Caldimonas thermodepolymerans: one gene and its partner. The protein of the gene in region 1 interacts with the protein of each later gene in a pairwise test. Links are inferred from orthologs where the notes say so. Each region holds a gene or a part of one and is shown on either strand. Other genes may lie near its edges.

The links. The genes of interacting proteins can lie anywhere in the genome.
Region 2: the proteins of IS481_RS16325 (region 1) and ssb interact in binary tests that used the Escherichia coli proteins (3 or more experiments, as listed by UniProt). The link is inferred for Caldimonas thermodepolymerans from one-to-one orthologs.

The regions. Positions count from the first base shown.
Region 1 is NZ_CP064338.1:3,450,778-3,455,752, forward strand. What follows is about bases 930-3,855. They hold IS481_RS16325 (primosomal protein N'), read right to left. Parts: upstream 3,445-3,855; coding sequence 1,414-3,444; downstream 930-1,413. Other genes in these bases: IS481_RS16320 (zinc ribbon domain-containing protein), read right to left, coding at 930-1,332. Also shown: IS481_RS16315 (transposase family protein), read left to right, coding at 1-38; more of IS481_RS16320, read right to left, coding at 70-929; hemE (uroporphyrinogen decarboxylase), read right to left, coding at 3,890-4,975.
Region 2 is NZ_CP064338.1:222,631-227,071, forward strand. The notes cover bases 995-3,853. They hold ssb (single-stranded DNA-binding protein), read right to left. Parts: upstream 2,745-3,853; coding sequence 2,244-2,744; downstream 995-2,243. Other genes in these bases: IS481_RS01095 (glucokinase), read right to left, coding at 1,041-2,030; IS481_RS01105 (chloride channel protein), read left to right, coding at 2,937-3,853. Also shown: IS481_RS01085 (O-acetylhomoserine aminocarboxypropyltransferase/cysteine synthase family protein), read left to right, coding at 1-242; IS481_RS01090 (CAP domain-containing protein), read right to left, coding at 297-953; more of IS481_RS01105, read left to right, coding at 3,854-4,316. UniProt on the Escherichia coli protein: Plays an important role in DNA replication, recombination and repair. Binds to ssDNA and to an array of partner proteins to recruit them to their sites of action during DNA metabolism. Acts as a sliding platform that migrates on DNA via reptation.

The DNA.
Region 1 (4,975 bases):
TGCTGGGCACGGCCCGGCGCCCCGCCGCGGGCGCCTGAACGGCGACGATCCTCGCGCGGGGGCCGGCGCTCAGCCCTTGAGCTTGTGGCCGCAGCCGCCGCAGAACACGTCGTCCGCCGCCACCGGTGCGTGGCACACCGGGCAGGCCGGTGCGGCCAGCGGGGTGTCGGTGGGCGCCGTCCCGGCCGGCGCCGCGGTGTCGGCCGCGGCCGGCGGCGCGCTGACGATGACCGTGCGGTCCTGCGCAGCCGGCTCGGCCGGTGCGGCCGCCGGCGCCTGCGCCTCGGACGCCCCCGTGCCGGCCGCCGCCGACGACGAGGCGTCGCCGGCCTGGCGGGCCTGCTCGGCACGCTGCCGCGCGGCTTCCTGCAGCTCCTGGGCACGGCGGCGCGCTTCCTCGGCCGCCTGCTGCGCCTTCTCGCGGGTGCGCGCCAGTGCCGACTCGAACGCAGCCTCGGCCGCCTCGACGTTCAGCCCGTCGGTGAGCTTCAGGTAGGTCAGGCACAGGCCGTACAGCATCAGCGCCCCGAACACCACGCCGACCACGGCCCAGACGATGCCGCTGCCGATGAACATGCCGTACACCCGCCCGCCGGACATCAGCTGGCCGTAGTCGCCCATCATGTCCCTCATCCCCATGCCCATCGGCACCTCGCCCAGGATGCCCGTGGCCATCCCCACGGTGGTGAAGAAGGCCATGCCGATGAAGCCGCCCAGCAGCGTCACGACCAGGCCGACGACGAGGCACAGCAGCAGCAGTTGCAGGAAGGCCTCGAGCGGGCGCTGCGAGATCACCGCCCACAGCTGCGCCAGGGCGCGCTTGAGCGTGTGCCCTTCGAACAGCGCCGGCGCCGACAGGCACCACGTCACGTAGATGCCCAGGAAGACGATCACGCCGCTGAAGGTGAGCACGGGCATCACGACGATCAGCAGCAGGCCGCCCAGGCCGGGGATGCGGCACAGGTAGAGCAGCAAGCCGGCGACGAGGGCCCAGGCCAGCCCCACCGCGCCCAGGATCAGCAGCAGCCCCAGCATGCGCAGCACCACCAGCGGGCTGGCCTGGAAGGCCGGCAGCGTGGCCGACACCGGCCGGCCCTGCGCCTGGTCCATGAACTGGCGCCCGGCGGTCACGGCGCCGAGCAGCAGCACCACGTAGCCGGCCAGCATGAACAGCGCGGCCAGCACCGGCACGCCGGACGCGACGCCGATGCCCGACAGCACCGCCGCGCCGACGCAGGAGCACAGCAGCGTCAGCAGCGCGGCACGGTTGCGCAAGGCGTCGCCGATGTGCATCAGGCTGTGCGCCGCGTTCGAGGGGAATTGGAATGACATGGAGGACTCCCGTGATCCGACGCGGGCAACGATACCGTGTCGGGCCTGCCGGTCAAGTCGGCCCGGCCGGCGGCCGCCGCCTCAGATCGCCAGCGGATCGACGTCGATCGCCCAGCGCAGCAGGCCCTTGTGCGCGCCGCGCAGCCCATGCAGCTCGGGCAGCCAGGCCGACAGCAGGCGCTGCAAGGCCGGGCGCGACGCCGCCTCGAGCAGCATCTGCGCGCGCTCGACGTTGGCCACGCGCGCGATGCTCATCGGCACCGGCGGATACAGCGTGACCCCGGCCGCGGCCGCGCCGAGCTCGTCGGCCACCCGGGCCGCGTCCTGCAGCCAGGCCTGCGCCGCCTCCTGGGTGCGCGCCTCGGCGCGCAGCAGCGCCAGGTGCGCATGCGGCGGCAGGCCCGCCATCTCGCGCTCGCCCAGGGTCTCGGCGGCGAAGGCCTCGTAGTCGTGCGCGCGCAGCGCCGCATACAGCGGGTGGGTCGGGTGCCAGGTCTGGATCAGCATCTCGCTGCGCCCGGCCTGGGCCGCGTCGCGCCCGGCACGGCCCGCGGCCTGCATCAGCAGCGCGAACAGGCGCTCGCCGGCACGGAAGTCGCTGCTGAACAGCGCGGCGTCCGGGTTGACCGCGGCGACCAGCGTGACGCGCCGGAAGTCGTGCCCCTTGGCCACCATCTGCGTGCCGACCAGCACGTCGACCTCGCCGGCATGCACGCTGGCGAGCTGGCTCTCCAGCGTGCCCTTGAGCCGCGTGGTGTCGGCGTCGATGCGCGCCACCCGCGCACCGGGCAGGCTGACCGCGAGCTGCTCCTCCAGCCGCTCGGTGCCGCGGCCCAGCGGCTGGATGTCCGGGTTGCCGCATTCCGGGCAGGCGCGCGGCACGCGCTCGGTGTAGCCGCAGTGGTGGCAGCGCAGCGTGCGGTCGCTGCGGTGGAACACCCGCCAGGCGCTGCAGTGCGGGCAGCCGCTCTTCCAGGCGCATTCCAGGCACTGCAGCACCGGCGCATAGCCGCGCCGGTTGAGCAGCACCAGGCTCTGCTCGCCGCGCGCCAGGCGCTGCTGCAGTGCCTCCATCAGCGGCGGCGACAGCGCATGGCTGAACGCGGCCTCCTTGGGCACGTGGTTCATGTCGACCAGCCGCACGCGCGGCAGCGCGCCGCCGCCGATGCGCGTGGGCATCGACAGCTTCAGGTAGCGCCCGCGCTGGGCCTGGTACCAGCTCTCCAGCGAGGGCGTGGCCGAGCCGAGCAGCACCGTGGCACCTTCGAGCTTGCCGCGGTAGACGGCCAGGTCACGCGCCGAGTAGCGCGCGCCTTCCTGGCTCTTGTAGGACGGGTCGTGCTCCTCGTCGACCACCACCAGCCCCAGCCGCGGCAGCGAGGCGAACACCGCCATGCGGGTGCCCAGCACGATGTCGGCGCGCCCCAGGTGCGCGGCCAGCCAGTGGCGCAGTCGCTGCGCCGGCGTCAGGCCGCTGTGCAGCGAGACGATCAGGCGGTCCGGGAAGCGCTCGGCAAAGCGCGCCTCCAGCTGCGGCGTCAGGTTGATCTCGGGCACCAGCACCAGCGCCTGGCGCCCGGCCTGCAGCGCCTGCGCGACCGCGCGCAGGTAGACCTCGGTCTTGCCGCTGCCGGTGCTGCCATGCAGCAGCGCGGTCGGCGCCCCGCCCTGCGCCAGCGCCTCCAGCGCGCGCACCTGCTCCTCGGTGAGTTCAGGCAGCTGCGGCGCCGGCCCGCCGGCCGGGGCCAGCTTGGCCAGCTTCTTCAGGCGCTGCGCCAGCTGCGCGTCGTCGAGCTTGCGCAGCTCGGCCGGCAGCGCGGCGTGCGCCACCTCGCCGACGCTGCGCTGGTAGTAGCCGGCGGCGAACTCGACCAGGCGGCACCAGGACGCCGGCAGCGGCGGCAGCGAGCGCAGCACGCCGGCCACGGGCTTGAGCTCGACGCCGGGCTCCTCCTCCGCGCCGGCCGGCCAGACGATGCCGCACACCGTGCGCCGGCCCAGCGGCACCTGCACCAGCGCGCCGGCCGGCAGCGCCTCGTCGGCCGCGTAGCTCAGCGGCCCGCGCACCGTGCTGTGCTGGGGGGTGTCGACGACGACGGCAACGGTCGGCATGTCCGCTCAGCGGGGGGCCGTGGTGCACCGCAGCGTGGCGGCCCGGGAGGGAGGAGTTAGCACTGTCATTTCTCCCAGTCTCTCAACTTTGCGGCGTAAGCGGTTGATTCGGAAAGGCTTTTGGAGCTATCCACGGAACCTGTGGAAAACTTTGTGGGCAAGCTGCGCAAACGCGCGCTAAATGCTTGTGGCATCAACCTTTGGGTTGGATTGCCGCACCACGACGCAATCCGCGACCCTCAATAAAATCAACAACTTAGCGCACACACCTCGGCTCGTCATGTTGCTTTGCGTCAAGACGGGCGGTGTGAGCCTCCAACGCCGGTTTTGGGGATAAGTCAAGCGGAACAGCGCAGATTTTCGGGTTATCCCCGCTTGCGGAAGCGGTCTGGATACCCCCGCAACACCAGGTTGCGTGCCCGCCCTTGATAGGGCGAGCGGGTGCTCACCGGGCCCGGATCCGGCGCGAGTGCTCGTGCACCGCGTCGACCAGCACCGCGACGTGCTCCGGCGGGGTGAACTGGTTGATCCCGTGCCCCAGGTTGAACACGTGGCCCGCGTGGCTGCCGTCGGGGTTGGCGGGCGCGCCGAAGCTGTCCAGCGTGCGCTCCACCTCGGCGCGGATCTGCTCCGGCGAGGCGAACAGCACCGCCGGGTCCAGGTTGCCCTGCAGCGCCACCCGGTGGCCGACGCGCGCGCGCGCCTGGCCGAGGTTGACGGTCCAGTCCACCCCCACCGCGTCGGTGTCGATCGCGGCAATCGCCTCCAGCCACGGCCCGCCGCCCTTGGTGAACACGATGCGCGGGATGCGCTGGCCGGCATGTTCCTTCTTCAGCTGCTGCAGCACCCGCTGGGTGTAGGCCAGGCTGAAGGTCTGGAACGCGCCATCGGCCAGCACGCCGCCCCAGGAGTCGAAGATCATCACCGCCTGGGCGCCGGCGTCGATCTGGGCGTTCAGGTAGGCCGCCACCGCGTCGGCGTTGACCTGGAGGATGCGGTGCATCAGGTCGGGCCGCTGGTACAACATGGTCTTGACCAGGCGGTAGTCGCTCGAGCTGCCGCCTTCGACCATGTAGCAGGCCAGCGTCCAGGGACTGCCCGAGAAGCCGATCAGCGGCACCCGGCCGCCGAGCGCGCGGCGGATGCTGGTCACCGCGTCGAACACGTACTGCAGCTTCGCCATGTCGGGCACGGCCAGCTGCGCCACCGCCTGCTCGTCGCGCACCGGGTGCGCGAAGCGCGGGCCTTCGCCGGCCGCGAAGCTCAGCCCCAGGCCCATCGCGTCGGGCACCGTGAGGATGTCGCTGAACAGGATGGCCGCATCCAGCGCGTAGCGCTCCAGCGGCTGCAGCGTGACCTCGGTGGCGAAGTCCGGATTCGTCGCCAGCCCCATGAAGCTGCCCGCGCGGGCCCGGGTGGCGTTGTATTCGGGGAGGTAGCGGCCGGCCTGCCGCATCAGCCACACCGGCGTGTACTCGGTCGGCTGGCGCAGCAGCGCGCGCAGGAAAGTGTCGTTCTGGAGCGGGGCAAA
Region 2 (4,441 bases), 3.2 Mb from region 1 along the record:
TGGCCGGCGGCCGCGAGGCCGGCGCGCGCTTCCTCGACGCGCTCAAGCTCTTCACCCGCCTGGTCAACATCGGCGACGTGCGCTCGCTGGCCACGCACCCGGCCTCGACCACGCACCGCCAGCTGTCGGCCGAGGAGCTGGCCAAGGCCGGCGTGTCGGAAGACACGGTGCGCCTGTCGATCGGCATCGAGCACATCGACGACCTGCGCGCCGACCTGGCCCAAGCGATTGCCGCGGCCTGAGGCCGCGTGTGCGCGGCCCGGCCGCCCGGCCGGGCCGTTGCCCGGCACGCCGCCTCAGCGCGGCGTGGCCAGGTCCAGCGTCCAGTAGGTCCGGTAGGTGCTGCCGTCGCGGGCCGCGCAGGCCAGCCCGACGTGGCGGTGGTCCGGGCGCATCAGGTTGGCGCAGTGGCCGGGGCTCGTCATCCAGCCGGCCACCACCGCCGCCACCGTCGGGTAGCCCGCCGCGATGTTCTCGGCCACCCCCGACCAGCGGTAGCCCGCTGCCGTGACGCGCTGCCCCAGGCTGCTGCCGTCGCTGCCGGTGTGCGAGAAGAAGTCCCCCTCGGCCATGTCGCGCGAGTGCGCGTAGGCCGCCTGCGCGAGGCGCGCGTCCCAGGCCACCGGCGCGGCCGGCGCGAAGCTGCCCGCGCTGCCGCAGCTGGCGCCGGCGGCGCGGTGCTGGTTGATCAGGCGCAGTGCCTCGGCCTGGAAGTCCGGCAGCCCGCAGCCGAGGTCCACGTCGGGCGGCGTGCCGGGGGCGTCGCCTGAAGCATCGTCGCCGCCGTTCCCGTCGGTGCGGCCGTCGCTGCCACCCCGGTGGTCCGTGGCCGCGCCGGTCCCGCTGCCCGGTGCGGCCGCGTCGTCATCCGGGCTGCCACCGCCGCCGCATGCGGCCAGGGCGGCCGCCAGCAGCATCGCCACCCAGGGCGACCGGCGCTTCGATCGTTGCATGGTGCTGACCCTCGTCGTTCGTTCTGGTCCGGCCGCGAGCATGCCGCGGCTGGCGCGGGGCGCGTATCGGTTTGTAAGACGGGGTGGTCAGCGCACGAACGGCGGGTCGGGCAGCACGTCCAGCGCGCGGGCCGCACCCAGCAGCGCCGGCGCCCGGGCCTGCACGACGTAGGTCGGGATGGCGCGCAGGTAGCCGGTGAAGCGCCCCTTGCTCTCGAAGCGCACGCGGAAGGCCGAGCGGTCGAAGGCCTCGCCCAGGCGCGGGACGATGCCGCCGCCGATGTAGACGCCACCGCGCGCGCCCAGCGTCAGCGCCAGGTTGCCGGCCACGCTGCCGAGGAAGGCGCAGAACAGCGCCAGCGCCTCCATGCATTGCGGGTCGCGCCCGGCCTTGGCATCGTCGGCGATGGCCGGTGCATCCAGCGCGCGGGGTGGCACGCCGTCGAGCTGGCACAGCACCTGGTAGAGGTTCTCCAGCCCCTGGCCGGAGACGGCGCGCTCGGCCGAGGCGTGGCCGAAGCGCTCGTGCAGCCGGGCGACCACCGCGGCCTCGCGCGCGTCCTGCGCTGGCAGGGTGACGTGGCCACCCTCGCCGTTGAGGGGCACCCATTCCCGCCCCGAGGGGGCCGGCAGCAGGCCGGAGACGCCCAGGCCCGTGCCGGGGCCGATCACGGCCAGCGCGGCATCGGGCGCCGGCGCGCCGGGGCCGACCTGGCGCAGGTCCTCGCCGGCCAGGGCCGGCAGCGACAGCGCCAGCGCGGTGAAGTCGTTGACCAGCAGCAGGCGTTCCAGGCCCAGCTCGCGCCGCAGCGCCGAGATCGAGAACGACCAGTCGTGGTTGGTCATCCGCACCTGGTCGCCGGTGATCGGGTTGGCGATGCCGATCGCGCACCAGCGCGGCGGCGGCTTGCCCTGGTCGGCCAGGTAGCGCCGGATCGCGTCGGCCAGTGTGGGCAGCGAGCGCACCGGGTAGACGGCCATGTCCGCCGGCGCCTCGCCCGGCTGCGCCACCCAGGCGAAGCGGGCGTTGGTCCCTCCGATGTCGCCGACCAGACGGGGATAGGTGTGCGTGTTCATGGTGATGGCATGCAGCGCGGGCCCCTCCTCCGTCGCGGGCCCTGCAGGGGCGAAGCGCATATCATGCCCGATGCCGGGTACAGGCCGGCATCAACCTGCACGCCGGGCAGCTGCCGGCGCGGGTCGTGCGCCCGGGCCGTGCTGCGCGCAGGCCCCAAGAAAAAGCCCGGCGCTCCGCGGAGGGCCGGGCTGGTGCAGCGAATGACGGGCCGGTCAGAACGGGATGTCGTCGTCCATGTCGTCGAACCCGGTCGACGTCTTGGGCGCGGGCTTGCTGGCCGCGCGCGGCGCCGGGGCGGAACGGCCGCCGCCGCCACCCCCCTCGTACGGCTCGCGGCTGTAGCCGCCGCCTTCGTCGCCGCCACCACTGCTGCCGCCTTCGCGGCCGCCCAGCAACTGCATCTGCTCGGCGATGATCTCGGTGGTGTAGTTGTCCTTGCCGTCCTGGCCTTGCCACTTGCGGGTCTTCAGGCGGCCCTCGATGTAGACCGAGCGGCCCTTGCGCAGGTATTCGCCGGCGATTTCGGCCAGGCGGTCATACAGCACCACCCGGTGCCATTCGGTCTCTTCCTGCCGTTCCCCGGTGTCGCGGCTCTTCCAGTTGCGCGTGGTGGCCAGCGACAGGTTGCACACCGCCGAGCCGCTGGGCGTGTAGCGGACCTCGGGGTCGCGGCCGAGGTTGCCGATCAGGATGACTTTGTTGACAGAGGCCATGGCCCCGCTCCTTGCTGAGATCTACGAAATGCGCCCGCGGCGCGGCGGACGTCCATTGAGCCGGATTGTGCCGCATGGCGAGGGGGCTCCGACCCCCGCCCCTGATCCGGGTGGGTCGACCGCGGCAGCCCCGCTGGCACGCTTCGTGTAGGAACGGGCGCAGTGCTTCCCGATAATGCACGGGCCCCTGCGATGAAACCCGCCGAACCCGACCTCCTCAGCAACCTGCGCCGCGAGCTGGCCGATGCGCGCGCCTGGATCGACCGGGCGGTCGTGCTGGCCCTGGCCGCGGTCGCCGGGCTGTTCGTGGTCGGCTTCACGCTGCTGGCCGAATGGGCGCAGCACCGGTTCCAGGCGGTGTACGGCTGGCAGCCCTGGCTGGCGCTGGTCTGGACGCCGGCCTGGGTGGTCGGGCTGGTGTGGCTGACGCAGCGCTTCTTCCCCGGCGCGGCCGGCTCGGGCATCCCGCAGGTGATGGTGGCCCTGGAGCCGTCCACGCCGGTGGCGCAGCGCGGGCTGTTCGTCTCGTTTCGCCTGAGCTGCGCCAAGGTCGTGCTGACCGCCGGCAGCCTGCTCGCCGGGCTGTCGGTCGGGCGCGAGGGCCCGTCGGTGCAGGTGGCCGCCGGCGTGATGCTGCAGGCGCGGCGCTGGCTGTCGCCGCGCGCCGGGGTGGACGACCACGGGCTGCTGGTGGCCGGCGGTGCGGCCGGGATCGCGGCGGCGTTCAACGCGCCGCTGGCCGGGGTGGTGTTCGCGGTCGAGCAGCTCTCGCGCAGCCTGGATGCGCGCAACAGCGGCCTGATCCTCTCGGCCATCGTGCTGGCCGGCCTGATGGGCGTGTCGGTGTTCGGCAACGTCACCTACTTCGGCGTGATCCACGTGCCCGGACTGGACTGGGGCCTGCTGGGGCCGGGCCTGCTGGTGGTGATCGGCTGCGGGCTGCTGGGCGGGCTGCTGGCGCGCCTGATGGTGGCCAGCGCCGCCGGCCTGCCGGACCGCTTCACCGCCTGGCGCCGCCGCTACCCGCTGCGCTTCGCCGCGGGCTGCGGCCTGGCGGTGGCGCTGATCGGGCTGGCGGGCGGCGGCAGCACCTTCGGCGGCGGCGACGAGACCACGCGGCGCATGCTGGCCGGCGAGGCGGACGTGCCGCCGCTGTACGTGCTGCTCAAGTTCCTGGCGACCTGGATCTCCAGCTGGACGGGCGTGTCCGGCGGCGTGTTCGCGCCGGCGCTCGCGCTGGGCGCGGGCGTGGGCCACGACGTCGCGGCCTGGAGCGGCCACCCGGCCGCGGCGGCGCTGATCGCGATGGGCATGGCCGGCTTCCTTGCAGCGGTCACGCAGGCGCCGATCACCGCCTTCATCATCGTGATGGAGATGGTCGACGGCCACGCGATGGTGCTGAGCCTGATGGCGGTCTCGCTGCTGTCCAGCCTGGTGGCGCGCCTGCTGAGCCGCTCGCTCTACGACGGCATGGCCGAGCTGCAGGCGCTGCGGCTGCGCCCGGCCGGCTCGCCGCCGGCGGCAGCCGACGCTGCTGCGGCGCAGCAACCGGCGCCGGCCGACAAGGCCTGAGCGGCGCTTCCTCCTTCCCCTCGTTCCGGTCGGTGCCTGCGGCGGTGCCGTGCGCGCTGGCAACCGGTTGATCGCTTCGATGCACGGACTGCCAAGTCCGATGCCGGCGCATCTCCTCGGGTTCT